DNA from 4 places in the Streptomyces sp. NPDC021562 genome. Region 2 is predicted to be linked to each of the others. Evidence: riboswitches for the same ligand, from Rfam matches in the RefSeq annotation. Region 2 holds a riboswitch; each other region holds the start of a gene.

Region 1 (7,225 bases), on a different contig from region 2:
GCAGTTCGACGTCCGGGCCCTCCAGCTTCTGGTCCGCCGCGTTGCGGAAGTCGAAGATCGTGTGCAGGCCCAGGGAGGCGAGGAACTGCGCGTCCTGCTCCGTCGCGTGCGCGAGGTGCCCGCTGCGGAACAGCACGCCGTGCCGCACCCGGCGCCCGTCCACGGTCGGCAGGCCGCCCACGTCACGGAAGTTGCGCACACCGGCCAGCTCGGGCTCGGTGGACGGGACCTGCTGCGTCACGGGGGCTCCTCCCGGCCGGCCCCGTCGGCGCGGCTCGTCGACGGGCACTGCGTCGACCATACGACATCGGTTTCCACAGGCAATGAGTTGTCCACAGACGTTGCCTCCGGGGCCCGCGGCCCTTGATGATGTTGGGGCTTGAGCGGATCTGTTGGCACCTGTGTGAGGTTTCTCGATGGTGGACATCGCCGAAAACGGTCGTACCTGGCTCCTGTCGGGCCCCGGGAGCAGCTACGCGCTGCATCTGACGGAGGCCGGCGAACTGCTTCACCTGCACTGGGGGCCGCGTATCCGGCTCGCCGACGCCGAGGCCCTCAGCACCCGGGTGCTGCCCGGCTACTGGCCCTTCGAGTCCCCGCTCGACGGCCGTGAGGAGTACCCCGTCGAGGGCGGCCCCCGCTTCGTGCGCCCCGCGCTGTCCGTGCGCACCGAGGAGCGCCGCGGCACGGAGTGGACCTTCGAGTCGTACGAGACGGCGGGCGACGCGGGCGACGAGGAACTGCGCCTGCGCTTCCGGGACGACGGGATCGTCATCACCCTGCACTACCGGATGCGCGGCGACGTCGTCGAGCGCTGGGTGACCGTCGGCAACGAGGGCCAGGCGCCCGTGGAGCTGCTGCGCGCCGACGCGGCCACCTGGACGCTGCCCGACCGCGAGGGCTGGCGGCTCTCCCAGCTGCACGGCCGCTGGGCCGCCGAGTCCCGGCTGGTCAGCACCCCGCTCACGTACGGCGAGAAGGTCATCGGCAGCCGTCGCGGCCACACCGGCCACCAGCACCTGCCCTGGGTCGCCCTGGAGACCGACGCCACCGAGGAGCACGGAGAGGTCTGGGGCTGCGCCCTCGGCTGGTCCGGGTCCTGGCGGATCGCCGTCGCCCAGCTTCCCGACGCGCGCGTGCAGATCACCGGCGGCGCCGGCTACGACGACTCGGGCCTGCTGATGCTGGCCGAGGGCGAGTCGTACACCAGCCCCGTGTTCGCGGCCCTGTGGTCCGACGGCGGCTTCGGCGGGGCGAGCCGGGCCTGGCACGCCTACCAGCGGGCGCACGTCATCCCCGACGCGGACCGGGACCGGCCGGTGCTGTTCAACTCGTGGGAGGCGACCACCTTCGACATCTCCGAGGAGCAGCAGGCCACCCTCGCCCGGCGGGCCGCCGCGATCGGCGTCGAGCTGTTCGTGGTGGACGACGGCTGGTTCGGCGCCCGCACCTCCGACCGCGCCGGCCTCGGCGACTGGACACCGAACCCGGACCGGTTCCCGAAGGGCCTGGCGCCCCTCGCCGAGTACGTGCACGCGCTCGGCATGCAGTTCGGCATCTGGGTCGAGCCCGAGATGGTCAACCCGGACAGCGAGCTGTACCGCGCGCACCCCGACTGGGTGCAGTACCAGCAGGGCCGGAAGCGCACGGAGCTGCGCAACCAGCTCGTCCTCAACCTCGCCCGCGAGGACGTCCAGGAGTACCTCTGGGAGCAGCTCGACGCCCTGCTGTCCAGCGCGCCCATCGACTACGTCAAGTGGGACTTCAACCGCTGCTTCACCGACGCGGGCTGGCCGGGCGAGCCCTACCCGCAGCGCCTGTGGGTGGACCACGTGCGGGGCCTGTACGCCCTGCTCGACCGGATCCGCGCGGCCCACCCGGACGTCGCCATCGAGTCCTGCTCCGGCGGCGGCGGCCGGATCGACCTCGGCATCATGAGCCGTACCGACGAGGTGTGGACCTCCGACAACACCGACCCGCTGGACCGGCTCGCCATCCAGCACGGCTTCAGCCAGATCCACCCCGCCCGGGTGATGTCCGCCTGGGTCACCGACAGCCCGAACCACCAGCTCAACGGCCGGGTCAGCTCGCTGCGTTTCCGGTTCGTCAGCTCCATGGCCGGGGCGCTCGGGGTGGGCGGCGACCTCTCGAAGTGGACCGAGGAGGAACTCGCCGAAGCCGGTCACTGGGTGGGGCTCTACAAGGAGATCCGGCCGCTGGTGCAGCGCGGCGAGCAGTTCCGGCTGCGGCCCCCGGCCGGCGGGCTCAGCGCGGTGCAGTACACGCTCGGCGACGAGACCGCCGTCCTCGCCTGGCTCCAGGCGCAGAGCTACGGCGAGCCGGTGCCGGCGCTCCGGCTCAGGGGCCTCGACCCGGAGGCGTCGTACGAATGCCGCGAAACGGGCGAAGTGCACCGCGGCGCCGTGCTGCTGCACCACGGGCTGCAGGTGGGGCTCAAGGGTGACCTGGATGCGGCAGTCATCCGACTCCGTCGCATCTGATCCTTCTGCCTGATTTGGTGCCTTCGTTCCAACTCGCTCTGGAATAGGGGGACGTGGCGTGACGTGCGTGAGGAGCGTCATATCGGTGACCGACCGTCGCGCGTCATGTCCACGTAATGGAGGTGCCTCACAAGGAATTCCCGGGAGCGGAAAAGGCCGGGATGCACGGAGGGTGACCGGGAATTCCCGTAACGGATCAACCGGAGCCAGGAGGTCGGGAACCGATCGCTTGTCCGGGTGCGTCCTGCTCGCTTACGTTCGCCACGCATCCGGACGGAACGCCGAATCCTGCCGCCGCCCGGAGTCCCCACACACTCACCCGTGCCCGGCAGGAGCGGGGGACCCACCAGGCAAGACCGCCTGTTCCGGTTCCCGGGACAGGCCAGGGGTGTAGTCACGCCTTCCGGCGTGGCCGGGCAGCTCCAGCCCGAACCCGACAGCTCACCTCGCAGGCGCCGGAGAGGAACGCGCCATGCCCGCGAGGGGTAAGCACCGCCGCCCGAAGACCCAGCGTCTCACCCGTTCGATGGCCGTCGCCGGAACCGGTGGCGCCGCGCTGGCCCTGCCGCTCATGGGGGCCACCGGCGCCCACGCGGCCACCGCGCAGTCCGTCTCCGCGAAGGCTCCGCAGGCGCTGCCGGCCGTCGCGAAGGCGGCGCCCGGGAAGGCGACCGTACGGACGTCCGCCGCCGCGCGTTCCGCGCACCGCACGTACACCGTGGTGCCGGGCGACTGCCTCTCGGAGATCGCGCGCGACCAGCACATCAGCGGGGGCTGGCACCGGCTCTACGCCGACAACCGGCAGGCCGTCGGAGACAACCCCTCGCTGATCCACCCCGGCCTCGAGCTCACGCTCGGCGGCCGCGGCGCCACGACCACCGGTACCGCCGACTCCGGTGCCCGGCCCGAGGCGCACTCGGCCACCTCGCCGGCCGCCTCGTCTCCGGCGGCCACCCCGTCCGTGCCGTCCACCCCGTCGACCCCGGACGACTCGACGGCGGCCGCCTCCGGACACGTCCTCCCGGTCAGCGGCGCCACCGTCGGCACCGGCTACCACGTGCCGGGCGCCATGTGGTCCAGCGGCTACCACACCGGCGTCGACTTCGTCGTGCCCACCGGCACCCCCGTCAAGGCCGTCGGTGCCGGCACGGTCGTCACGGCCGGCTGGGGCGGCGCCTACGGCAACCAGGTCGTCATCCGGCTCGCCGACGGCTACTACGCGCAGTACGGTCACCTCTCCGCGCTCTCCGTCTCGGCCGGCCAGACCGTGACCGCGGGCCAGCAGGTCGGCCTCTCCGGCGCGACCGGCAACGTGACCGGCCCGCACCTGCACTTCGAGATCCGTACCACCCCCGACTACGGCTCGGACGTGGACCCGGTCGCCTACCTCCGCTCGAAGGGCCTCGCCGTCGGCTGACGGCCGCCCCCGTCGGCCCGGCAATCATCGCGTCAACGTCGCTGAGCAGGCCGTTATTCCAGCCTTGGCCCACTATTTAAAGGTGTCTTATCTCACCGATCGTCAACCCTTTATTACGGTCGCGTAGGTCACAGTCAAAGGTGAATCATGATCCGACGTGGCAGACGATTCGAAGAGTGACAACGCATCAGTGATCGGGTCGTACGTGGCGCTGGGGGACAGCTTCAGCGAGGGCGTCGGCGACCCGGGCCCCGACGGGGCGTTCGTCGGCTGGGCCGACCGGTTCGCGGTACTGCTGTCGGACCGGCGCCCCGAGGACGACTTCCAGTACACCAACCTCGCCGTGCGCGGGAAACTGCTCGACCAGATCGTGGCGGACCAGGTGCCCAAGGCCCTGGAACTCGCCCCGGACCTGGTCTCCTTCTGCGCCGGCGGCAACGACATCATCCGTCCCGGCACCGATCCGGACGAGGTGGCCGAGCGGTTCGAGCGGGCCGTGGTCCGGCTGACCGGGGCCATCGGCACGGTCATGGTGACCACCGGCTTCGACACCCGCAACGTGCCCGTCCTCAAACACCTGCGCGGCAAGATCGCCACCTACAACGGTCATGTGCGGGCGATCGCCGACCGGTACGGCTGCCCCGTGCTGGACCTGTGGTCCCTGAAGACCGTGCAGGACCGGCGGGCCTGGGACGACGACCGGCTGCACCTCTCTCCCGAGGGGCACACGCGGGTGGCGCTGCGGGCCGGTCAGGTGCTCGGCATCGAGGTCCCCGCGGACCCCGACCAGCCCTGGCCGCCGCTGCCGCCCCGCGGCACCCTCGAGATCCGCCGCGACGACGTGCACTGGGCCCGCGAGTACCTGGTCCCGTGGATCGGGCGACGGCTGCGCGGCGAGTCCTCGGGGGACCACGTCACGGCCAAGGGCGCGCTCTCGCCGGACGACATCAAGATGCGGATCGCTGCCGTGGCCTGAGGCGCCCGCCCGCGGGGCGGGCCGGCGGCGGCCCTCTGGGGGCCGCCTCTCACTGCCCCGCGGGCAGCCCCAGTTCCCTGGCCAGCGCCTCGTCGGCCCACTCCTGCGCCCGGGAGCGCGGTACGGCGCCCGGGTAGGAGGTGAGCTGGACGGCGAGCCCGTCGAGCAGGGCCGTCAGCCGCAGGGCCGTGGCCATCGGGTCGGGGCACCGGAACTCACCGGCGGCCACCCCCTCGGCGATGACCTCGGCGAGCGCGGCCTTCCACTGCTGGTCCAGACTGCGGGTCACGTCCCGCAGAGCGGGTTCGCGCAGCGCCACCGCCCAGCCCTCGATCCACAGCCGCCACCCCTTGGCCTGCCCGGTCGGCGCGTACCAGCGCACCGCCGCCCGCAGCCGGCGCAGCGCCGACGTCCGGCGGCCGAGGAGCCGGCGCAGATGCGCGAGATCGCCCTCGGCGGCGTGGGTGAACGCGGCGGCGACCAGCTTCTCCTTGGTGGAGAAGTGGTACAGCACCAGAGCGTTGCTCACGCCGAGCGCCGACGCGACGTCGGCGATGCGCACCGCCGCCACGCCCCGCGCCTCGATCTGCTCGACGGCGGCCCGCAGCAGCTCCTCGCGCCGCTCGGCCACACTCAACCGCACTCTCGCCACGCGGTCACCCTAATCGGTCGTCCCGCCACCCGCGTCGCGGTCTCAGGACAGCGGCAGCCGCATGAGCGTCAGGTCCAGCCAGCGGCCGAACTTGGTGCCCACCTCCCGGACCGTTCCGGCGTGTTCGAAGCCGAACCGCTCGTGCAGCCGGACGGACGGGTCGTTCCGGGCCTCGATACCGGCGATCATCACATGGTGGCCCGCCTCGCGCGCCGCGGCGATCAGCGCGGCCAGCAGCGCGGAGCCGATGCCGAGTCCCTGGCTGCCCTCGCGCACGTAGACGGAGTCCTCCACCGTGTGCCGGTAGCCGTCCAGGGCGCGCCACGGTCCGTAGACCGCGAATCCGGCCACCTCGCCCGGAGCGCCGGCGGCCTCGGCCACGAGCGCCGAACCGCGTGCCAGGTGCGTGGCGAGCCAGGCCGCTCCCTCGGCCGGGGTCTGCGGCGTGTCGGTCCACAGGGCGGTCGAGTGCTCGATCGCGTGGTTGCGGATCGCCCGCACCGCCTCCGCGTCACCGGCCTGTGCCGGGCGGACCGTCACCACGGGGGTCCTCTCGTATAGTGGATTCATGTCCAACATAGTAGATCCCGCGCCGGACGACCTCGTGGCGAGGATCGCGGCCAGGGTCCGCGCCGAACGGGAACGGCGCCGCTGGACCCTGGCGCAGCTCGCGGACGCGTCCGGGGTGTCCGCGGCGATGATCAGCCGGATCGAACGGGGCGAGAGCAGCCCCACCGCCGTCGTCCTCGGCAAGCTGTCCGCCGCCTTCCGGCTCGGCGTCGCCTCCCTGCTCGCCCTCGCCGAGGGCGCGCCGGACGCCGTGGCCGACACGGCGGGCGTACTGCGCGGCGCGGACGCTGCCGAGTGGCAGGACCCCGGCACCGGCTACCGGCGCCGTCAGGTCACCGGCCCGCGCTTCCCGGCGGAGATCGCCGAGATCCGGCTGCCCGCCGGAGCCCGCGTCCCGTACCCGGCGGCGGCCTTCGCCTTCGTACGACAGCTCGTCTGGGTCCTCGACGGGCGGCTGACCTTCCACGACGGCGACGCCGTCCACGAACTCGGCACCGGCGACACCATCGAACTCGGCGCCCCCGCCGACCGCGTCTTCGCCAACACCACCGCCACCGAGTGCCGTTACGCCGTGGTCCTCACCCGCGACACCCGGCCGTGAGCCACCGGCGCCCCGCACGCCTCGCCTCGGGTGGTTCCTCCGACGCGGTTCCCGTGCGCCGCTCGCACGGCTGTGCCGCGCGACATCCGGCCGTGAGCCACGGCCGGATGCACGCCTCGGCACCGCGCGGCTCCTCGACGCGGCACCCGTGCGCCGTCGGCCCGTCAGCGGTACCAGCCGAACCGTTCCGCGATCACCGGCAGCCGGTCGGTCACCAGTGCGTGCGCGGCGGCCCGCGGCGTCGTGCCGTCGGACTCCGCACGGTCCAGCATCAGCCCCACCAGGGCCCGCATCGAGCGCCGCATGTGGGCGAACGCCTCGTCGGCGTCCGGGCCGATGTCGCCGAACAGGGTCCACCACCACCAGGCGTTGGTGCCCGAGTTGACCACCACGTCCGGCAGCACGGTCACCCCGCGCGCGGTGAGCCGTTCCTCCGCCTCGGGCAGCACCGGCATGTTGGCCGCCTCGACGATCCAGCGGGCGGTGACCAGGTGCTCGTTGGCCGTGT
Region 2 (7,225 bases):
ATCTGACCGGGCGCCGCGTCCCGGAGGGGGAGCAGCGCGCCGGTCACCGGTACGTCGTGGAGAACATCGACCTGCCCGCCCTCCTGGCCTACCGCCGCAGCGGCTATACGACGCCGCACGCGCCCGGACGGCCGAGCGGCACCGAGCTGGCCTGGCTGGCGGGCGACGACCCGCTGCCGTTCGTCACGATGCTCGCGCGGTTCGTGCGTCCCGGGGCGAAGCACCTCTACCAGATGTGGCGGACCAACCGGCGCGGCTCCGGCACCTCCCGGAGGTAGGCGCCACGTTTCGGCGCCGGACCGGACACCCGCCCCTGACGCTCGCCGCGCCGACGTCCAGTTCGGCGGCGTCACCGTCCCCGTCGAACCGGAGTCCTATCCGCGAGCACGTCCTGCCCGGATCCGCCAGGCGCCTTTCGGCCCGGTCCTGGCGCTCGGCGTCGTGCCAGGTCGCCACGTCAAGGCGGTGGTCGTCGGCGTCGGCCGCAGGAAACCTCTCCGGCCCCCGGCCGGCGCCTCCCGCAGCCGCGCCCGCGCAGACGTCACCGGCCGCACTGACGGCGCCTCACCACCGAGACGGCGGACGCCACTTGAGGCCGAAACGCACCGTGAGTCTCAGGGGCGTGCCGTCCGTATTCTCTGATCATGGTCGCACCTTCCCCGTACTCGCTGATCGCCACCGACCTGGACGGCACGCTGCTGCGTGCCGACGACACCCTGTCGGACCGGTCGCTCGCCGCCCTGGCGCGGGCCGGCCGGGCCGGTGCCACGCACCTCGTGGTGACCGGCCGCCCCGCGCCGAGAGTGCGCCCGCTCCTCGACGATCTCGGCTGCACGGGACTCGCGGTCTGCGGCCAGGGCGCGCAGGTGTACGACGCCGGCACGCACCGTCTGCTGTGGTCGGTCACCCTGGACCGGGAACTGGCGGAGACCGCGCTCGGCAAGGTCGAGGCCGAGGTCGGCCAGGTGTACGCGGCGGTCGATCAGGACGGCGTGGACGGGCTCACGCTCATCGAACCGGGCTACCTGATGCCCCACCCCACGCTGCCCGCCCTGCGCGTGGACCGGCGTGACGACCTGTGGTGCGCGCCCATCAGCAAGGTGCTGCTGCGCCACCACACCCTGTCCGACGACGAACTGGCGGCGACCGCCCGCGCGGTGGTGGGTTCGCTGGCGACGGTCACCATGTCGGGACCGGGGACGGTGGAGCTCCAGCCGTGCGGGGTGACCAAGGCGACCGGGCTGGCGCTGGCCGCCGACCACCTGGGGCTGTGCCCCGAACGGGCCATCGCCTTCGGTGACATGCCCAACGACATCCCGATGTTCGACTGGGCGGCCTACGGAGTGGCCATGGCCAACGCGCACCCCGAGCTCCGGGCGAGGGCCGACGAGATCACCACGTCGAACGAGGACGACGGCATCGCCGTCGTCCTCGAAAGACTCTTCGTCTGATGCGGGGCGCGCCGGTCAGTACGCGCCGTGGACGTTGTCGATCGAGCCGTACCGCGCGGCGGCGTAGTTGCAGGCGGCGGTGATGTTCGCGACCGGGTCGTAGATGTCGAAGGACGTGCCCGCCACGTGGTACGCGTTGAACGTCGGGTCGATCACCTGGAGCAGGCCCTTGGACGGGATGCCGGCGGCCGCGTTGGAGTCCCAGAGGTTGATGGCCCGCGGGTTGCCGGACGACTCGCGGATCACGTTGCGGTAGATGCCGTTGTAGGTGCCCGGGATGCCCTTCTGGGCCATGATCGCGAGCGACTCGCGGATCCAGCCGTCGAGGTTGTTCGGGTACCCGGCGGGCGTCGTCGAGGCCGTGACGGCGGTGGTGGGGGTGGCGGCGGAGGCGTCGGCCGCGCCGATGAGCGGAAGGGCGAGTACGGCGGCGCCGGTACCGGCGGCGGCGAGCGTGCGGGCGATGCGGGTGCGGCGGGACTGGGCGGCAGCAGGCATGGCGAAGTTCCTCTCCGTCGCCTGCGAGGTGAGCTGTCGGGTTCGGGCTCGGGGAGTGCCCGGTCGCGTCACCCGAAGGCGACGCGACTTCACCCCTAGCCGGTCCGGGACGGCGTCCGTCGATGACGGCGGCCGCCCGGTCCGGCGACTTACCTGGGTCCCCCGCTCCTGCCGTGCGAATGAACTCGTCGATGGGTTGGGCCGGGCGGCGGCAGGATTCGGCGTCCGCCCGGCGAGCGGGAACGTATGCGAGAGCACATGTCCGGAACAAGTGGTGGATTCACACAACGCGCCGATTGACCTTGATCTGAGGCGTATGGGGCACTTGATCCTTTGCGGTTGCCAAGCCTCAACTGGCGCACAGGGAAAGGCGAGGCAGGGCGTCGTGCGGCGTGCGGGACACGGGGGTCCGAGTGACCTACTTCACGAAACCGCAATCACGGCAAAAAGGGCATGAGGGATTAGTTGAATCCGTCCGCGTCGCCCAGGGATTCGGTGATTGTCCTAATTGTCTTATTGAATGGAATTGCGGCTCTAGGGAGTGAATGAGTCATTCGGGCGTCATTCGTCGGGCGTGGTCGACGTGTTGACGGCCGATTGCGTCAAGGCCGCGCGGAGCGCCGGGAATTCCCGAGGGGTGGCGTGCGTGATCCTGGTCACCCGGGGAGAGTGCGTCCAGGTGGGTGACATCGGCCAAGTCGGTGGATGTCATGTCTTATCATCTGATCAAAAACATACCGGTCGTGATCCGATGGTGCCCGGGGCGTAACCGTGGGCGCCCTCGGTGATCGAAACCTGACCGGATACGCTGACTTGAGTGATGGCAGCGACCTATCGACAAACCGTGTAATCGCCAGTGGACACCAGCAGACAGGAGACCCTCGTGACCGTCGTCGGGCCGTTCGGGCTGAGCGTGCGGGACCAGGCTCTGGAAGCCGATGTCCAGGCCGGATTGGCGGCTGTCGAGGAAGGCCTGCTAGAGGCCACCAAGAGCGAGGTCCCCTTCATCACGGAGGCCGCGCAGCACCTCGTACGGGCTGGCGGCAAGCGGTTCCGGCCGCTGCTGGTGATGCTCGCCGCGCAGTTCGGCGACCCCTACGCACCGGGTGTCGTGCCGTCGGCCGTCGTCGTCGAGCTGACCCACCTCGCCACCCTGTACCACGACGACGTCATGGACGAGGCCGCCGTGCGGCGCGGTGTGGACAGCGCCAACACCCGCTGGGGCAACTCCGTCGCCGTCCTCACCGGCGACTTCCTGTTCGCGCGTGCCTCGCAGATCCTCGCCGACCTCGGGCCCGAGGCGGTCCGCGTTCAGGCCCTCGCGTTCGAGCGGCTGGTGACCGGCCAGATCCTGGAGACGGCGGGGCCTTCGGACGGGCGCGACCCGGTCGACCACTACCTCGACGTCCTCGGCGGCAAGACGGGCTCGCTGGTGGCGGTCTCCTGCCGTTTCGGCGCGATGATGTCCGGTGCCGACGAGACGGTCGTGGACGTCCTCACCCAGTACGGCGAACGCCTCGGAGTCGCCTTCCAGCTCGCCGACGACGTCCTCGACATCGCCTCCGACTCGCACGAGTCCGGCAAGACCCCGGGCACGGACCTCCGCGAGGGCGTTCCCACCCTCCCCGTGCTGCGGCTGCGGGAGCGGGCGGCCCGGCTGGGGCTGGCCGAGGACATCGCGCTGTGCGAGCTGCTGGACTCCGACCTCACCGACGACGCCCGGCACGCGCAGGCGCTCGCCGCGCTGCGGGTGAACCCGGCGCTGGAGGAGGCGCGCCGGGACGCCGTCCGGTACGCGGAGGAGGCGCGGGCCGCGCTCGCACCGCTGCCCGACTGCGACCCGAAGGTGACGCTGGTGGAGCTGTGCGACGCGGTGGTGCACCGGGCCGGCTAGTCCCGGCACCCTGCCGACCGTGCGGGCCCTGCCGACCGTGCGGGCCCTGCCGACCGTGCGGACCCGTCGGTTCTGCCCGGGGACCGGGCCGGCCTGCGGCCCGACGGCACCTGCCGGCACCTGTCACCTCCTGTGACACACCGGCCTCCGGCATCCCGCGGGAGGCGTTCGCACCGCTTGACCCCTACGGGTCGGTGGAGGCGCCGACCCCCTCGTGTCATACCGCAGTCGTACGCGGAGTTGGCTCCCCGGTCTGACGCCTGAACGCCTCCGATTTGGTGAGATGGAAACCACGGAAATCACCACCGCTCACCGATTCGGGTGAGAATGGCGGCTCAGGGTGGGACACGTGCGAGACGGCCGCCGCCGACGACGGAGGTAAGGCACACATGGCACCGTACGAATCCGACGACAGCGCGGGGATCGCGCAGGCCGACGACGAGCGGCGCGCCGAACGGCGGCGCAAGGCCACGCGGTACGTCGTGCCGGTCACGGTGGTGGGGGTGGCCGCGGCCACGATCGGCCTGGTCCCGGCGCTCGCCGACTCCGGTGACCCCCACCTGCCGAAGATCAGCGCGCAGGAACTCATCAACAAGATCGCAAAGTCGGACGTGCAGCAGCTGTCCGGCACTGTGAAGATCAGCACCGACCTCGGCCTGCCCGACCTCGGCGGCCTGGAGAGCAGCCTGCTGTCCGGCGCCACCCAGGGCGGCGGCGCCGGCTCCTCCGCCGACCCCACCGCCAAGCTCACCGAACTGGCCTCCGGCACGCACACCCTGCGCGTGGCCGCCGACGGACCCGAGAAGCAGAAGGTGTCGCTGCTGGAGAGCGGCGCCGAGTACAGCCTCATCCACAACGGCACGGACGTCTGGGGCTACGACAGCAAGTCCGACGAGGTCTACCACTCCACCGTCGCGGACTCCGGCAAGGAGCGCCACGCAGCCCCGGCCACGCCCAAGGACTTCGCCGACGAGGTGCTCAAGTCGGTCGACGACACCACGTCGGTGAAGGTCGACGGCACCGCCCAGGTGGCCGGCCGGGACGCCTACCGCCTGGTCATCAAGCCCAAGCAGTCCGGCACGACGGTCGGCGCGATCAGCATCGCCGTGGACGCCAAGACCGGCACGCCGCTGAAGTTCACGCTCACCCCGTCGAGCGGCGGCGCGGCCGTCGTGGACGCCGGCTACACCCAGGTCAGCTTCGCGAAGCCGGCCGCGTCGACCTTCGACTTCACCCCGCCCAAGGGTGCCAAGGTCACCGAGGGCGACAAGGCCGACAGGGCCGCCGGATCACACCGGCACGGCGACGGCGGCGAGAGCGGCAGGCCCACCGGGACGCCCGGCAAGGGCGCCCCCAAGGACCTGGAGAAGGGCGGCTTCGACGTCCTCGGCAAGGGCTGGAACTCCATAGCCGTCCTGGACTCCGGCAGCAAGGGCGGCCTGCCCACGGGCTCCGGCTCCGCCTCCGGCAAGGCGGGCGACCTGAGCGGCTTCCTCGGCTCGCTCGGTGACCCGGTCTCCGGGAAGTTCGGCAAGGGCACTGTCTTCTCCACCCGGCTGATCAACGCCCTGATCACGGACAACGGCAAGGTGTACGTCGGCGCGGTGGACAAGGCGGCCCTGGTGAAGGCGGCGAACGCGGGTTAGCCGGGGGCGGCGCGGGAAGCGTTCGTCACCTGCGCCGCGATACAGGACGAAACGAGGGAGCCGATGGACCGACCGTCCGCCACGGAGCGGGAGCCGGAGGGCCCGGGCGCGGAGGGCGGCACCGCCGAGGCCGACGCCCCGGCGGGCGGGAGCGTCATCGACACCCGTGGCCTCACGAAGCGCTACCGCGGCGGACAGCTCGCCGTGGACGGTCTCGACCTGACCGTCCCCGCGGGCAGCGTCTTCGGCTTCCTCGGTCCGAACGGCTCCGGCAAGACCACCACCATCCGCATGCTGATGGGCCTGATCGCACCCACCTCGGGCACGGCCCGCGTCCTGGGCCGCCCGATGCCGGGCGCCTCGCGGGCCGTACTGCCGCAGGTCGGGGCCCTCATCGAGGGCCCGGCGCTGTACGGCTTCCTCTCGGGCCGTGACAACCTGCTCCGGTACGACGCCGCCGACCCGACCGCCGATCCGCGCACCCGGCGTGCCCGCGTCGGGGCCGCGCTGGACCGGGTGGGCCTGACGGCCGCGGCGGCGAAGAAGGCAAGGGCCTACTCCCTGGGCATGAAACAGCGCCTCGGGCTCGCCGCCGCGCTGCTCCAGCCCCGCAAGCTGCTGGTCCTGGACGAGCCGACCAACGGTCTCGACCCGCAGGGCATGCGCGAGATCCGCTCGCTGGTACGGGAGCTGGCCGGGGACGGTACGACCGTCTTCCTCTCCTCCCACCTCCTCGACGAGATCGAGCAGGTCTGCACCCACGCGGCCGTGATGGCGCAGGGCCGGCTGATCACCCAGGGCGCGGTCGCCGACCTGGCGGCCGGGGCACGCGGCCGGCTCGTGGTGACCACCCCGGACCCCGGGGAAGCGGCCCGCGTGCTCAAGGAACTGGGCGTCGCCGACGTGGTCGTGACCGAGGACCGGGTGACCGGCGAACCGCCCGAGCGCGACCTGGCCGAGGTGAACGCGGCGCTCGTCTCGGCGGGCGTCAGGGTCCGGGGCTTCCTGGTCGAACGGGCCTCGCTGGAGGACGCGTTCGTGGCGCTGACCGGGGAGGGCTTCGATGTCGCGGGCTGACATGACGACCGTACCGGAACCGGCCGGGTCGGGTCCGGCCGCCTCGGGACCGGCCCCCTCCCGTCCGGCCGTACGGCCGAACCCGCTGTGGACCCTCGGATTGCTGCGCAGCGAGCTGGTCACCACGCTGCGGCGCTGGCGCACCCTCGCGCTGCTGGGCGTCCTGGCGGCGGTGCCGATCCTGGTCGGCATCTCCGTGAAGATCGAGACGAGTGGTGACGGTCAGGTCGGCCGGGGCGGCGGCGAAGGCCCCGCGTTCATCTCGCAGGTCACCAACAACGGCCTGTTCCTGGTGTTCACGGCGCTGGCCGCGACCCTGCCGTTCTTCCTGCCGATGGCCGTCGGGGTGGTGGCCGGCGACGCGATCGCGGGCGAGGCCAACGCGGGCACCCTGCGCTATCTGCTGGTCGCCCCCGCCGGCCGTACCCGTCTGCTGCTCGCCAAGTACACGACGACGATGGCGTTCTGCCTGCTGGCCACCCTGGTGGTGGCGGCCTCCGCCCTGGCCGTCGGCGCGCTCCTCTTCCCGCTCGGCGACCTGACGACCATCTCGGGCACCCGGATCTCCTTCGCCGACGGCCTCGGCCGCGCCCTGCTGATCGCCCTGGTGGTGGCGGCCTCCCTGACCGGTGTCGCCGCCCTCGGGCTGTTCGTGTCCA
Region 3 (7,225 bases), on a different contig from region 2:
GTGAGCGGCTGGCCGTCCACCAGGGCCACGTTGTTGATGCCGAAGGACTCCTCCATCGGCGTCAGCTTGTAGAGCTGCTCCAGGACCGCCTCCGGCACGAACCCGTTCTTGATCTCGACGACCAGGCGCAGTCCGTGCTCGCGGTCGGTGAGGTCCTTGACGTCGGCGATGCCCTGCAGCTTCTTGGCGTTGACCAGGTCCTTGATCTTGCCGATGACCTTCTCGGGGCCGACCGCGAAGGGAAGTTCGGTGATGACCAGGCCCTTGCGGCGGGCCGTCACCGTCTCCACCGCCACCGTGGCCCGGATCTTGAAGGTGCCGCGGCCCGTCTCGTACGCGTCCCGGACGCCCTCCAGGCCGACGATCCGGCCGCCGGTCGGCAGGTCGGGGCCCGGGACGTGCTTCATCAGCGCGTCCAGGTCCGCGTTCGGGTAGCGGATCAGGTGCCGGGCGGCCGCGATCACCTCGCCGAGGTTGTGCGGCGGCATGTTGGTCGCCATGCCCACGGCGATCCCCGACGAGCCGTTCACCAGCAGGTTCGGGAAGGCGGCGGGCAGCGCCACCGGCTCCTGCTCCTGGCCGTCGTAGTTGGGCGCGAAGTCGACCGTGTCCTCGTCGATGGACTCGGTCATCAGGCTCGTCGCCTCGGCCATCCGGCACTCGGTGTACCGCATGGCGGCCGGCGGGTCGTCGTTGCCCAGCGAGCCGAAGTTGCCGTGGCCGTCGACCAGCGGGACGCGCATCGAGAACGGCTGCGCCATCCGCACCAGCGCGTCGTAGATCGACGAGTCGCCGTGCGGGTGCAGCTTGCCCATCACCTCGCCGACCACGCGCGCGCACTTCACGTAGCCGCGCTCGGGACGCAGCCCCATCTCGTTCATCTGGTAGACGATCCGGCGGTGCACCGGCTTGAGCCCGTCACGGGCGTCCGGCAGGGCGCGCGAGTAGATGACCGAGTACGCGTACTCGAGGTAGGAGCCGCGCATCTCGTCCACGACGTCGATGTCGAGGATCCTCTCCTCGAACGAGTCGTCGGGCGGCGGGGTCTTCGTGCTGCGGCGGGCCATCGCTGCCGGCTCCTTGCTCATGCGTGAACGGGATCTGACGCGGACCATTGTGGACCGCCCTACTGACAACCCGGGTCAGGACCCGGTCTCCGCGGCCCGCTCCACCGCCCGGCGGCGTTCGGGAGCGGGTCTGACGCAGGCTACGCGATCCGCTGTGGGCGTACGTCGTGCGGGAACTTCGCCGGGCCCCCGCCCGCTTGCATACAGTGGCAGGACCGGCAGAAAAACCGCGGTTCGAGACCGCTTCCGCGAGCGAAGGGACGTACATGCCCATGGGTCACACGACCACGGCCGAGACAGGCTCCGGAGGCCTGACAGCGACCGAGCACCGCTTGGCCAACGGTCTGCGCGTGGTGCTCTCCGAGGACCACCTGACCCCGGTCGCGGCGGTCTGCCTCTGGTACGACGTCGGTTCCCGGCACGAAGTCAAGGGCCGTACCGGCCTGGCTCACCTTTTCGAGCACCTGATGTTCCAGGGCTCCGCCCAGGTGAAGGGCAACGGCCACTTCGAGCTCGTCCAGGGCGCCGGCGGCTCGCTCAACGGCACCACGAGCTTCGAGCGCACCAACTACTTCGAGACCATGCCCGCCCACCAGCTGGAGCTCGCCCTCTGGCTGGAGGCCGACCGCATGGGCTCGCTGCTCGCCGCCCTGGACGACGAGTCGATGGAGAACCAGCGCGACGTCGTCAAGAACGAGCGCCGCCAGCGCTACGACAACGTCCCCTACGGCACGGCGTTCGAGAGGCTCACCGCCCTCGCCTACCCGGAGGGCCACCCCTACCACCACACGCCGATCGGCTCGATGGCGGACCTGGACGCGGCCACCCTGGAGGACGCCCGCGCGTTCTTCCGCACCTACTACGCGCCCAACAACGCCGTCCTGTCGGTCGTCGGCGACATCGACCCGCAGCAGACGCTCGCCTGGATCGAGAAGTACTTCGGTTCCATCCCGTCGCACGACGGCAAGCCCACCCCGCGCGACGGCGCGCTGCCCGAGACCATGGGCGAGCAGCTGCGCGAGGTCGTCGTCGAGGAGGTGCCCGCGCGGGCGCTGATGGCCGCGTACCGGCTCCCCGAGGACGGCACGCGCGCGGCCGACGCGGCCGACCTGGCCCTCACCGTCCTCGGCGGCGGTGAGTCCTCCCGGCTCTACAACCGCCTGGTGCGACGCGACCGCACGGCCGTCGCGGCCGGCTTCGGCCTGCTGCGGCTCGCCGGCGCGCCGTCCCTGGGCTGGCTGGACGTGAAGACCTCCGGTGACGTGGAGGTGCCGGTCATCGAGGCCGCCATCGACGAGGAGCTCGCCCGTTTCGCCGAGGAGGGCCCCACGCCGGAGGAGATGGAACGCGCCCAGGCCCAGTTGGAGCGCGAGTGGCTGGACCGGCTCGGCACCGTGGCCGGCCGCGCCGACGAACTGTGCCGGTTCGCCGTCCTGTTCGGCGACCCGCAGCTCGCCCTGACCGCCGTTCAGCGCGTCCTCCAGGTCACCCCCGAGGAGGTCCAGGAGGTCGCCAAGGCCCGGCTGCGCCCCGACAACCGCGCGGTGCTCGTCTACGAGCCCAAGTCCCCGGAGGCGGTCGAGGACGCCGACGTGCCCGAGGACCCCGAGGCCGAAGCCACGGTCGAAGCCGGCGACAACGATGAGGAGACGGCCAAGTGACCGAGCTCGCCAGCATGGACTTCCATCCCCAGCCGCAGCCGGGCGAGGCCAGGCCGTGGGCCTTCCCCGCCCCCGAACGCACCACCCTGGACAACGGCCTGACCGTGCTCCGCTGCCACCGCCCCGGCCAGCAGGTCGTCGCCGTGGAGGTGCTCCTGGACGCGCCCCTGGACGCCGAACCGGCCGGCCTGGACGGGGTCGCCACGATCATGGCGCGGGCCTTCTCCGAGGGCACCGACCGGCACTCCGCCGAGGACTACGCCGCCGAGCTGGAGCGGGCCGGGGCGACCCTCGACGCGCACGCCGACCACCCCGGCGTCCGCATCAGCCTGGAGGTCCCGGCCTCCCGCCTGGCCAAGGGCCTCGGGCTGCTCTCCGACGCCCTCAGGGCGCCCGCCTTCGCCGACAGCGAGGTCGAGCGGCTGGTGCGCAACCGTCTCGACGAGATCCCGCACGAACTGGCCAACCCCAGCCGCCGGGCCGCCAAGCAGCTCTACAAGGAGCTGTTCCCGGCCACCGCGCGGATGTCCCGCCCGCGCCAGGGCACCGAGGACACCGTCGAGAAGATCGACGCCGCCGCCGTACGGGCGTTCTACGACCGTCACGTGCGCCCCGCCACCGCCACCGCGGTCGTCGTCGGCGACCTGACCGGCATCGACCTGGACGCGCTGCTCGGCGACACCCTGGGCGCCTGGACCGGCTCCACCGCGGAGCCCCGGCCGGTGCCGCCGGTGACCGCCGACGACACCGGGCGGGTCGTCATCGTGGACCGCCCCGGCGCCGTCCAGACGCAGCTGCTCATCGGCCGCGTCGGCCCCGACCGGCACGACCGCGTCTGGCCCGCCCAGGTGCTCGGCACCTACTGCCTGGGCGGCACCCTCACCTCCCGCCTGGACCGCGTGCTGCGCGAGGAGAAGGGCTACACGTACGGCGTCCGCTCCTTCGGGCAGGTGCTGCGCTCCGCCCCCGACGGCACCGGTGCCGCCCTGCTGGCCATCAGCGGCTCCGTGGACACCCCGAACACCGGCCCCGCCCTCGACGACCTGTGGACGGTGCTGCGCACCCTCGCCGCCGAGGGCCTCACCGACGCCGAGCGGGACGTCGCCGTGCAGAACCTCGTCGGTGTGGCGCCGCTCAAGTACGAGACGGCGGCGGCCGTCGCCGGCACCCTCGCCGACCAGGTCGAGCAGCACCTGCCCGACGACTTCCAGGCCACGCTCTACCGGCAACTGGCCGCCACCGGCACCGTGGAGGCCACCGCGGCGGTCGTGAACGCCTTCCCGGTGGACCGCCTGGTGACCGTCCTCGTCGGCGACGCGGCGCAGATCAGGGAGCCCGTCGAGGCCCTCGGCATCGGCGAAGTGACCGTCGTCGCGGCGGAGTAGCTCCACGCGCGCGTGCGGAGCCCTGGCGGCCGTCGGCCACCAGGGCTCTCGTATGTCCGAATTGGGGCGGAGGTTGCCTGTCTGCCCTGTGGGATGCGCTACAAAAACCGCGATCGGTTTGAGTCTTGAAAGAACGCCGCCGTAGGTTCCTTCGGGCTGTCCGTCAGGCACCGAGCCGCACCCGCGGCACCGGACAGCCATCGCCGAGTCCCCGTACGGCGCGAGCCAGGGGAGCCGGGGACCCACGCAGTCCCTGGGGTGAATCGGGCGCCCGCGCGTGTCGCGAGGGGGTCCGTAGGAGACCTTCCTGCTCCGAACCCGTCAGCTAACCCGGTAGGCGAGAGGGAAGGAAAGGACCAGCCTCTACATGGCGTTCATGTGCGCCTCCGGGAAGCACCGTCGTCCCGGCCGCGTGAAGCGCACCACCGCGCAGGCCGCCGGCATCGCGGCCCTCACCACCACCGGCATCATCGGCACCGTCTCCGCCGCCCCGGCGCTCGCGGCCGAGAACTCCGTAGAGCAGACCGGTCTCACCCCGGTCATCACGGTCAGCGACTCGGTCGCCGAGCACGTCGACGCCCAGGCCGTCGCGCAGCAGGCCGAAGCGGAGCGCAAGGCGGCCGAGCAGGCCGCGCGCGAGCGGGCCGCGGCGCGCGCGGAGAAGGAGCGCGAGGCCAAGGCACGGGCCGCGCGGGAGGCCGAGCGCAAGCGCCTCAACGCCTTCGTCGCGCCCATCAGCGACTCGTACGTCTCCACCGGCTACAAGACCGGCGGCTCCCTGTGGTCCTCCGGCTCCCACACCGGCATCGACTTCCACGCCGCAGCCGGCACGGTCGTGCACGCGGTCGGCACCGGCACGGTCGTCTCCACCGGCTGGGGCGGGGCGTACGGCAACCAGATCGTCATCAAGATGGCCGACGGCATGTACACCCAGTACGGCCACCTGTCGTCCATCGGCGTCTCGGTGGGGCAGCAGGTGACCCCGGGCCAGCAGATCGGCCTGTCCGGGTCCACCGGCAACACCACCGGCCCCCACCTCCACTTCGAGGCCCGCACGACCGCGGAGTACGGCTCCGACGTCGACCCGGTCGCCTACCTCCGCAAACACGGCGTGAACGTCTGACGTCCGCCTTTTTCGGCGACATCCTGCGAAGCCCCGGCGGCCGGCCGGGGCTTTCGTCGTTTTCGCGCCCCCGCTGTCCAAAAAATACTCATGGATTCCGGCCCCCCGTCGGAAATTCCCGCGCATTGCAATAGAGTCACGGAACCGGCGTCACTCGGCGGCGTTTCACGGGGATTAAGGCGGAGGTCGGACATGCGTATTCCGGCGCACTCGGTATGCACGGCGATCCGGGACGACATCGTCGCGGGTGTCCACGAGCGCGGCAGCCGGCTCACCGAGGAACTCCTGGCCCGCCGCTACGGCGTCTCGCGCGTCCCGGTCCGCGAGGCGCTGCGCACGCTGGAGGCCGAGGGCTTCGTCGTGACCCGTCGGCACGCCGGCGCGTGTGTGGCCGAACCGACCGAGCAGGAGGCCGCCGACCTGCTGGAGATGCGCCTGCTCCTGGAGCCGCTCGGCGCTCTGCGGGCCGCCCAGCGCCGCACCGAGGCCCACCTGAAGGTGCTGCGCGGGCTGGTCAGGCTGGGTCAGGAGCGGGCCAGGACGGGCCACAGCGACGACCTGCGCTCGCTGGGCGGCTGGTTCCACGAGACGCTCGCCCAGGCCTCCGCCAGCCACGCCCTGACGTCGACGCTCACCCAGTTGCGGCACAAGATCGCCTGGATGTACACGGTGGAGGCGCCCGTCAGCCCGGTGGAGTCCTGGGCCGAGCACGGCGCGATCGTGGACGCGGTGGCGCGCGGGGACGGGGAGCGCGCCCGGGCGGTGACGGCGCTGCACACCGAGCGCTCCATGGTCTTCCACCGGCTCCGGTTTTCCGGCGCCACCGAACGGGCGAACGGTGTGAGGACTTCGCAACATCCCGTAAACATGTCGGGCGTGCGGCATTAACACGGGCGCCGTATACAAAGAGGTGCTATTCGCGGGGGCGGTTTTTCCGTTGCCCGTTTCCCGGCATGCCCATATCCAGATGTGCCCCTGTCAGGCGTGCGCTTTTTCACGTGTGTTTACGCGGGCCGCTGCCGAGTGCGACCGCATTGCCGCGCGCACTTATCGAAGCGTGCCGCTGATTGCGGCCGTGCGCCTTTCGTGCGCGAAAAGAGCGGGGCCGTGCCGGCCCCCGGAGGGGTCGGCGCGGCCCCGGTCGTGCGGGCGCTGCGGTGCTCAGACGGTCTCGGGGAGTTCCTCGAGGCCCTCGGCGACCAGCTTGGCCAGGCGGTCGAGGGCGGCGTCCGCACCCTCGGCGTCGGAGGCGAGGACGATCTCCTCGCCGCCCTGGGCGCCCAGCCCCAGGACCGCCAGCATGGAGGCCGCGTTGACGGGGTTGCCCCCGGCCTTGGCGATCGTGACCGGGACGCCTGCGGCCGTGGCGGCTCGGACGAAGATGGAAGCGGGGCGGGCGTGGAGGCCCTCGGCCCAGCCGACGTTGACGCGGCGCTCAGCCATGTGATGCTGCCCTTCGGTGTTCAGGGTTGTCTAGACCAGTTTTCCATATCGTGAAGCATCCCCGGAGCGGACGTAAGTCCCTCCGGGTGTGTCGCCGGACCGCGGCCTCGGTCCGGCTTCCGTCCTCCACAGACTGCCTCGCGCCGTTGTCGGACGCGAGCCGTACTCTGGGGCCCATGCAGACCCCGGCGGACCGGCAGGACCGGCACGAGTACCCCGCCCACTGGGAGGCGGACGTGGTGCTGCGCGACGGTGGCACCGCGCGCATCCGGCCCATCACCGTCGATGACGCCGACCGCCTGGTCAGCTTCTACGAGCAGGTCTCGGACGAGTCGAAGTACTACCGCTTCTTCGCGCCCTACCCCAGACTCTCCGCCAAGGACGTCCACCGCTTCACTCACCACGACTTTGTGGACAGGGTGGGACTCGCGGCCACCATCGGCGGCGAGTTCATCGCAACCGTACGCTACGACCGCATCGGCGCCGACGGCACGCCCGCCTCCGCCCCCGCCGACGAGGCCGAGGTCGCCTTCCTCGTCCAGGACG
Region 4 (7,225 bases), on a different contig from region 2:
CACCGGTGCCGGCGGAGGTGCCCGAGCCGCTGTGGCCCCTCGTGGAGGAGCTGATGACCGCCCACTTCCGTGGGCGTCAGTTCGCCCGTGGGGTGGTGGACGTCCGCACCCAGGTGAACGGAATTCTGCACAGGTTGCGCACCGGATGCCTGTGGGACGAACTGCCCGCGCGGTACGGGCCGTGGGCGCTCGCCAAGGACCGGCAGAACACGTGGTTCAAGAAGGGCTTCTGGCCGGTACTCGTAAGGCACCTGAACCTCGCCGGAGGGAGCGCACCGGTTCGACGCGAACCATGTGTTCCGCCCCTCGAGGTCATGGTGGGGGCTCCGGGGGGTCGAGCAGAACGTGAGGCGCGCTCAAGTCTGTGATCTTCACGTGATCTGCGCGGCATTAACTTGTGACAAGTGATCGTCTGCCGATACGTTCACCCATCAGCGCGGCGCCCCTGCGGGACCCGTCGCGCAGGTCACCGCTGTCGCTCGAAAGGTTTCCGCATGCTCTCCGGGAACGGTCGTCACCGTCGCCCCCGTCAGGCTCCGGCTCTTCTCGTCGCGGCCGGAGTGACCGGCTCCGCCATCGCCATCCCGCTGCTCGGTGCGGCGAGCGCCAACGCGGCCGACGGCACCACCTGGGACAAGGTGGCCGAGTGCGAGAGCGCCGGCTCCTGGAGCATGGACAGCGGCAACGGCTACTACGGCGGACTGCAGATGTCCCAGGACGACTGGGACAAGTACGGCGGTACGGACTACGCCGCCACGCCCGACCAGGCGAGCCGTTCGCAGCAGATCGCGGTCGCCGAGAAGATACTCGCGGACCAGGGCACCAAGCCCTGGCGGACCTGTGCCCTGCTGGCCGGGCTCTCGTCGGACGACGCCTCGGTGAACGTCGACACGGGCCTCGACGGATCGGATGGTTCGTCCGGTTCCTCCGGTTCTGCAGATTCGTCGTCCGGGTTGTCGGACTCGTCCTCCGCGAGTGACTCCGGCGATTCCGGCGCGTCGTCCGCGACGAAGGGGTCAGGGGCCGAATCCGCCTCCCCCGCTCCGAGTTCCAGCGCGAGTGACACCTCCAAGGCGCCCACTTCCGGCACGTCCGACAGTGCGGGCAAGACGGACAAGTCGGCGCCTTCTGCCTCCGCCTCCTCGAAGGCGAGCGAGAATCCGGTGATTCCGGACTCCGGTGACGACTCGGACCATTCATGGCAGACCGGCAGTTCTTGGAGCCTGGTCGACACGGGTGCCGTCAGCGGTGGCGGCAAGCATCGCGGTGACTCGGCGGACGAAAGTGTGACAAACGGTCAGGAGGTCGCAACCTCGGGCCGTCACGCCTCCGCCGACGCCGGTACCTACACCGTCCGCGACGGCGACACTCTCGCCTCCATCGCCGACTCCCTTGGCCTCGACGGCGGGTGGCGCGCGCTCTACGCGGCGAACAAGGCCGACATCGGCGCCGACCCGAACGACATCGCCCCCGGTCAGACCCTGAAACTCGGTAGCTGAACGGGCCAAATGGGGCGGGAGTTGACGGACCGTTTCGAGATTATTGTCCGCTTTGGTGAAAGTGTGGGATGAGTCTCAGAAGCGCTGATCATCTTTGAAATTCACCTGATCGTCTGATTACGGTCGAGGCCGCTCGTCACCACGAGCCCCGGCTGTCGCAACGCCGAGTCCTGCCAGCGGCCGCCCGGGAACAGTCGTCGCGTCAAGCGCCGTAGGCAGGAGCGGGGGACCCAAGGTAAGCGCCGGGTCCGGCAGTTGAGCCCTCAGGGGCCTCACGGCCGAAAGGCCGCCGGAACCGGCTAGGGGTGGAGCCGCGCGTCTCGCGAGAGCGGGCCGTGCGGCCGGGCAACTCAACCGGCCCGAACCCGACAGCTCACCTCGCAGGCGTCGGTGAGGGGATCTTCCATGCTGTTTTCCGGCAAGGGCAAGCACCGTCGTCCGTCCAAGGCCGTCCGCGCCATCGCCGTCGCCGGTGTCACCGGTGCCGCCGTCGCCGCCCCGCTGATGGCGGCCGGTGGCGCCTCCGCCGCCACCGCCTCCGAGTGGGACACCGTCGCCCAGTGCGAGTCCGGCGGCAACTGGTCCATCAACACCGGCAACGGCTACTACGGCGGCCTGCAGTTCTCCGCCTCCACCTGGGCCGCGTACGGCGGCACCGCCTACGCCCCGCAGGCCAACCAGGCCACCAAGGCGCAGCAGATCCAGGTCGCCGAGAAGGTCCTCGCCGCCCAGGGCAAGGGCGCCTGGCCGGTCTGCGGCAAGGGCCTGTCCGGCGCCGCCTACACCGGGGGCGCCTCCAGCTCCAGCGGCTCCAGCAGCTCCAGCTCCGCCGGCTCGTCGAGCAGCGGCAGCGCCGGCACGAGCAGCCGTACGACCGACACCCAGGCCGCCTCCCGCTCCGCCGAGCGTCCGGCCGCCAAGAAGACCGTCACCACCCCGACCGGCAAGAAGGTCAAGAAGGGTGACGGCGAGTACAAGGTCGTCAAGGGTGACACCATCAGCTCGATCGCCGAGAAGCACAAGGTGAAGGGCGGTTGGCAGGCGCTGTTCAAGCTGAACAAGGACATCGTCGACGACGCCGACTTCATCTACCCGGGCCAGCAGCTGCACCTGAAGTAGGAACCTGAGGGTCACCCCCGTCCCCCGCTCGCCCCGCTCCGGTGCGTTTTCCCCCGAACGCACCGGAGCGGGGTTTCTCTTTGCGGTCACGCTCCTTGACCCGCTCTTCTCCCGTTCTTCATCGGGACCCCCCTTTGTTCCGCGCATGAACAATGAGTACCGTCAGGGTGTCCACGGGCCGGTCGGTCGGCCGGCTGACGGCCCTTGGGCGGTTAGGCTCTAGTCGCAAGGCTGAGCAAGGGCCGACCAGGTCCGCGTGCGCCCTGCACAACCAGCGTCACATCCCAAGAAGGAGATGCTCGTGCCGTCCATCGACGTCGTCGTAGCCCGGGAAATCCTGGACTCCCGAGGCAACCCCACGGTCGAGGTCGAGGTCGGCCTCGACGACGGCAGCACGGGTCGTGCCGCCGTCCCGTCCGGCGCCTCCACCGGCGCCTTCGAGGCCATCGAGCTCCGTGACGGCGACCCCAACCGCTACCTCGGCAAGGGCGTCGAGAAGGCCGTCCTCGCCGTCATCGAGCAGATCGGCCCGGAGCTGGTCGGCTACGACGCCACCGAGCAGCGCCTGATCGACCAGGCGATGTTCGACCTGGACGCCACCGACAACAAGGGCTCGCTCGGCGCCAACGCCATCCTCGGTGTCTCCCTCGCCGTCGCGCACGCCGCCTCCGAGGCGTCCGACCTGCCGCTGTTCCGCTACCTGGGCGGCCCGAACGCGCACCTGCTGCCGGTGCCGATGATGAACATCCTCAACGGCGGCTCGCACGCGGACTCCAACGTGGACATCCAGGAGTTCATGATCGCCCCGATCGGCGCGGAGTCCTTCTCGGAGGCGCTGCGCTGGGGTGCCGAGGTCTACCACACCCTGAAGAAGGTCCTGAAGGCCAAGGGTCTGTCCACCGGCCTCGGCGACGAGGGCGGCTTCGCCCCGAACCTGGAGTCCAACCGCGCCGCGCTCGACCTCATCCTGGAGGCGATCAAGCAGGCCGGTTACGTCCCCGGTGAGCAGATCGCGCTCGCGCTCGACGTCGCCGCGTCCGAGTTCTACAAGGACGGCCGGTACGAGTTCGAGGGCAAGTCCCGCTCGGCCGCCGAGATGACCGAGTACTACGAGGAGCTCGTCGCCGCGTACCCGCTGGTCTCCATCGAGGACCCGCTGTTCGAGGACGACTGGGCCGGCTGGAAGGTCATCACCGACAAGCTCGGCGACAAGGTCCAGCTGGTCGGCGACGACCTGTTCGTCACCAACCCGGAGCGCCTGGCCCGCGGCATCGAGGAGGGCACCGCGAACGCCCTCCTGGTGAAGGTGAACCAGATCGGCTCGCTCACCGAGACCCTGGACGCCGTCGAGCTCGCCCAGCGCAACGGCTTCAAGTGCATGATGTCCCACCGCTCCGGCGAGACCGAGGACGTCACCATCGCCGACCTGGCCGTCGCCACCAACTGCGGCCAGATCAAGACCGGCGCCCCGGCCCGCTCCGAGCGCGTCGCCAAGTACAACCAGCTGCTGCGCATCGAGGAGATCCTCGACGACGCGGCGGTGTACGCCGGCCGCTCCGCGTTCCCCCGCTTCAAGGGCTGAGCCGGTACCGCCTCTCGTGGGTAAGGCTTAGCCAGTCGTACGTACGTCCCCGAACGCGGTCCCGTACCGTGTGCGGGGACGTACGCACGTATCAGGGAGGCGGGGACATGGCCGTGAGGGACCGGGACCGGTTCTCCACCGCGACCAGGCTCAAGCTGCTCGGCGAGCAGACGGCGGCCCGGGTCTACCGCTCCCAGACCAAGCGCCAGGCCCGCCGCTCCCGGCTGACCGGGCGTGCGGCGCTGCTCGCGATCGTGCTGTGCACGATGATCGTGGCGCTCGCCTATCCGATGCGGCAGTACGTCTCCCAGCGCGCCGAGATCGCCGACCAGCAGCGGCAGCAGCGGCAGGCCAGGCAGCGGGTCGAGCAGCTGCGCGACCTGAAGGCGCGGTGGCAGGACGACTCGTACGCCGAGCAGCAGATCCGGCAGCGGCTGCACTACGTGATGCCGGGGGAGACCGGGTACGTCGTGATCGACCCGGGTGCCGCCCGGCAGGCGCGCGCGGACCTCGGGGCGGCCGACCGGCCCTGGTACGCGAACGTCTGGGACGGCGTCGACAAATCCGACGCGTCCGACCAGTGAACCGACAGAAAGCCACGCAGAACACAGTCATGCACACGCCTCCGCCCTCCACTGAGCGTACCGAGCCCACCGACGCCGACGTCGAGGCCTTCAAGCAGCAGCTCGGGCGGCCGCCGCGCGGGCTGCGGGCGATCGCGCACCGGTGCCCCTGCGGGCAGCCGGACGTCGTGGAGACCGCGCCGCGGCTGCCGGACGGGACGCCGTTTCCGACGCTGTACTACCTGACGTGCCCGAAGGCGGCCTCGGCGATCGGCACCCTTGAGGCCAACGGGGTGATGAAGGAGATGACGGCGCGGCTGGAGAGCGATCCGGAGCTGGCGGCGGCGTACCGGGCCGCGCACGAGGACTACATCCGGCGCCGGGACGAGATCGAGGAGCTGTCGGGGTTCCCCAGCGCCGGGGGGATGCCGGACCGGGTGAAGTGCCTGCACGTGCTGGTGGCGCACTCGCTGGCGGCCGGGCCGGGCGTGAACCCGCTCGGCGACGAGGCGATCGCGATGCTGCCGCAGTGGTGGGCCAAGGGTGCCTGCGTGACGCTCGCCGGTGACCCGGCGCCGACGCACACCCCGGAGGACGACAAGTGACCCGCGTCGCCGCCGTCGATTGCGGTACAAACTCCATCCGGCTGCTGGTCGCCGACGTGAACCCGGAGACGGGGGAACTCGTCGACCTGGACCGCCGTATGACGATCGTCCGGCTGGGGCAGGGCGTCGACCGGACCGGGCGGCTCGCGCCGGAGGCGCTCGCGCGGACGTTCGCCGCCTGCCGGGAGTACGCGGAGGTCATCAAGGAGCACGGCGCCGAGCGGCTGCGGTTCGTCGCCACCTCGGCGTCCCGGGACGCCGAGAACCGGGACGAGTTCGCGCGGGGGGTGCTGGACATCCTCGGCGTGGAGCCCGAGGTCATCACCGGCGACCAGGAGGCCGAGTTCTCCTTCACCGGTGCCACCAGGGAGCTGGGCGGCCGGGACGACCTCGCCACGCCGTTCCTCGTGGTGGACATCGGCGGTGGTTCGACCGAGTTCGTGGTCGGTGACGGGCACGTGCGGGCCGCGCGGTCCGTGGACGTGGGCTGTGTGCGGATGACCGAGCGGCACCTGGTGCACGAGGGGCGGGTCAGCGACCCGCCGACCGAGGCCGAGACCGCCGCCATGTGGGCCGACATCGAGCGTGCCCTCGATCTCGCGGAGGAGACCGTGCCGCTGCGCGAGGCGCGCACCCTGGTCGGTCTCGCGGGCTCCGTCACCACCCTCGCGGCGATCCACCAGGACCTGCCGGAGTACGACTCCGCCGCCATCCACCACTCCCGCATCCCCTACGCGCGGGTCCGGGAGATCACCGAGTGGCTGCTGCGGTCGACGCACGCCGAGCGGGCGGCCGTGCCCTCCCTGCACCCGGGCCGGGTGGACGTGATCGGCGCTGGTGCCCTCGTGCTTCAGTCGATCATGGAACGGGTGGGTGCGACGGAGGTCGTGGTGAGCGAGCACGACATCCTGGACGGCATCGCCTGGTCGGTCGCGTGACGGTGTCCGGAGGTCTCGACTGAGCAGGTCAGGTCTCCGGATGAGCGGTTTTTCGGCCTGTGACACGCCGTGCCACGAGGCTCCGCCGGAAACCTTCGTGAAGTTCTTCACAAGGATTTCGGCGCAGGTGAGGGGTCCGGAGGGGCCTGTTGGGCCGTAAGGGGTCTCAACAGGCCCTGGCGGGTGCTCAGGAGAGCGTCCGTGGAGGGTGCCGGGAGGCGCTCGTGCGGGTGACATCGGGTGCCCTCACGGCACCCCCGGAAGCCTGGAGAGGCAGCTCACGCGGCATTGACAACGGGTCGTATCGGAAGTGGGTTCCCGCCGACGACCATGACCTGGGTCACGTGGGCCGCGGAGTGTAGCACGACCCCTGTGAAAGCTTGTGAAGGGGCGCACGAGCAGGGCTCTCCGGGCGGGTGGATACTCGATGCCATGAGCACCACGGAGCGTCCCAGGATCCTCGTAGTAGGCGGTGGGTACGTAGGCCTGTACGCAGCTCGGCGCATCCTCAAGAAGATGCGCTACGGCGAGGCGACCGTCACGGTCGTCGACCCCCGGTCGTACATGACCTACCAGCCCTTCCTCCCCGAAGCCGCCGCCGGCAGCATCTCCCCTCGGCACGTCGTCGTCCCGCTGCGACGCGTGCTGCCGAAGGCGGAGGTCCTCACCGGCCGGGTCACCACCATCGACCAGGACCGCAAGGTCGCCACGATCGCCCCGCTGGTCGGCGAGGCGTACGAGCTGCCCTTCGACTACCTGGTCATCGCGCTCGGCGCGGTCTCCCGCACCTTCCCGATCCCCGGCCTCGCCGAGCAGGGCATCGGCATGAAGGGCATCGAGGAGTCCATCGGCCTGCGCAACCACGTCCTCGAGCAGCTGGACAAGGCCGACTCCACGACCGACGAGGAGATCCGCCGCA

Evidence for each region. Region 2 has a riboswitch for cyclic di-AMP ahead of AB0G52_RS20145 (transglycosylase SLT domain-containing protein). Riboswitches for the same ligand answer to the same signal wherever they lie in the genome.
Region 1: it holds a riboswitch for cyclic di-AMP, as region 2 does, so the genes downstream of both, AB0G52_RS32545 (M23 family metallopeptidase) here and AB0G52_RS20145 (transglycosylase SLT domain-containing protein) in region 2, are expected to answer to the same signal.
Region 3: it holds a riboswitch for cyclic di-AMP, as region 2 does, so the genes downstream of both, AB0G52_RS31680 (M23 family metallopeptidase) here and AB0G52_RS20145 (transglycosylase SLT domain-containing protein) in region 2, are expected to answer to the same signal.
Region 4: it holds a riboswitch for cyclic di-AMP, as region 2 does, so the genes downstream of both, AB0G52_RS37595 (transglycosylase family protein) here and AB0G52_RS20145 (transglycosylase SLT domain-containing protein) in region 2, are expected to answer to the same signal.

Annotation. Positions count from the first base shown of each region.
Region 1 is NZ_JBFACN010000027.1:676-7,900, forward strand. Features, by position in the region: gene AB0G52_RS32535 (tyrosine-protein phosphatase) at 1-241, opposite strand, end outside; gene AB0G52_RS32540 (alpha-galactosidase) at 417-2,501, shown strand; cyclic di-AMP (ydaO/yuaA leader) riboswitch at 2,808-2,969, shown strand; gene AB0G52_RS32545 (M23 family metallopeptidase) at 2,974-3,918, shown strand; gene AB0G52_RS32550 (SGNH/GDSL hydrolase family protein) at 4,109-4,894, shown strand; gene AB0G52_RS32555 (TetR/AcrR family transcriptional regulator) at 4,944-5,546, opposite strand; gene AB0G52_RS32560 (N-acetyltransferase family protein) at 5,589-6,116, opposite strand; gene AB0G52_RS32565 (XRE family transcriptional regulator) at 6,115-6,717, shown strand; gene AB0G52_RS32570 (glutamate dehydrogenase) at 6,882-7,225, opposite strand, start outside.
Region 2 is NZ_JBFACN010000012.1:88,426-95,650, reverse strand. Features, by position in the region: gene AB0G52_RS20155 (ATP-grasp domain-containing protein) at 1-278, shown strand, start outside; gene AB0G52_RS20150 (HAD family hydrolase) at 645-1,451, shown strand; gene AB0G52_RS20145 (transglycosylase SLT domain-containing protein) at 1,467-1,949, opposite strand; cyclic di-AMP (ydaO/yuaA leader) riboswitch at 1,955-2,150, opposite strand; gene AB0G52_RS20140 (polyprenyl synthetase family protein) at 2,833-3,843, shown strand; gene AB0G52_RS20135 (outer membrane lipoprotein carrier protein LolA) at 4,233-5,489, shown strand; gene AB0G52_RS20130 (ABC transporter ATP-binding protein) at 5,553-6,566, shown strand; gene AB0G52_RS20125 (ABC transporter permease) at 6,553-7,225, shown strand, end outside.
Region 3 is NZ_JBFACN010000025.1:49,407-56,631, reverse strand. Features, by position in the region: gene AB0G52_RS31695 (DNA topoisomerase IV subunit A) at 1-1,067, opposite strand, end outside; gene AB0G52_RS31690 (pitrilysin family protein) at 1,334-2,728, shown strand; gene AB0G52_RS31685 (pitrilysin family protein) at 2,725-4,113, shown strand; cyclic di-AMP (ydaO/yuaA leader) riboswitch at 4,305-4,468, shown strand; gene AB0G52_RS31680 (M23 family metallopeptidase) at 4,481-5,236, shown strand; gene AB0G52_RS31675 (GntR family transcriptional regulator) at 5,429-6,124, shown strand; gene AB0G52_RS31670 (HPr family phosphocarrier protein) at 6,398-6,679, opposite strand; gene AB0G52_RS31665 (GNAT family N-acetyltransferase) at 6,856-7,225, shown strand, end outside.
Region 4 is NZ_JBFACN010000039.1:41,466-48,690, reverse strand. Features, by position in the region: gene AB0G52_RS37605 (transposase) at 1-368, shown strand, start outside; gene AB0G52_RS37600 (transglycosylase family protein) at 495-1,499, shown strand; cyclic di-AMP (ydaO/yuaA leader) riboswitch at 1,697-1,901, shown strand; gene AB0G52_RS37595 (transglycosylase family protein) at 1,905-2,618, shown strand; gene eno (phosphopyruvate hydratase) at 2,914-4,200, shown strand; gene AB0G52_RS37585 (septum formation initiator family protein) at 4,308-4,784, shown strand; gene AB0G52_RS37580 (DUF501 domain-containing protein) at 4,814-5,368, shown strand; gene AB0G52_RS37575 (Ppx/GppA phosphatase family protein) at 5,365-6,306, shown strand; gene AB0G52_RS37570 (NAD(P)/FAD-dependent oxidoreductase) at 6,739-7,225, shown strand, end outside.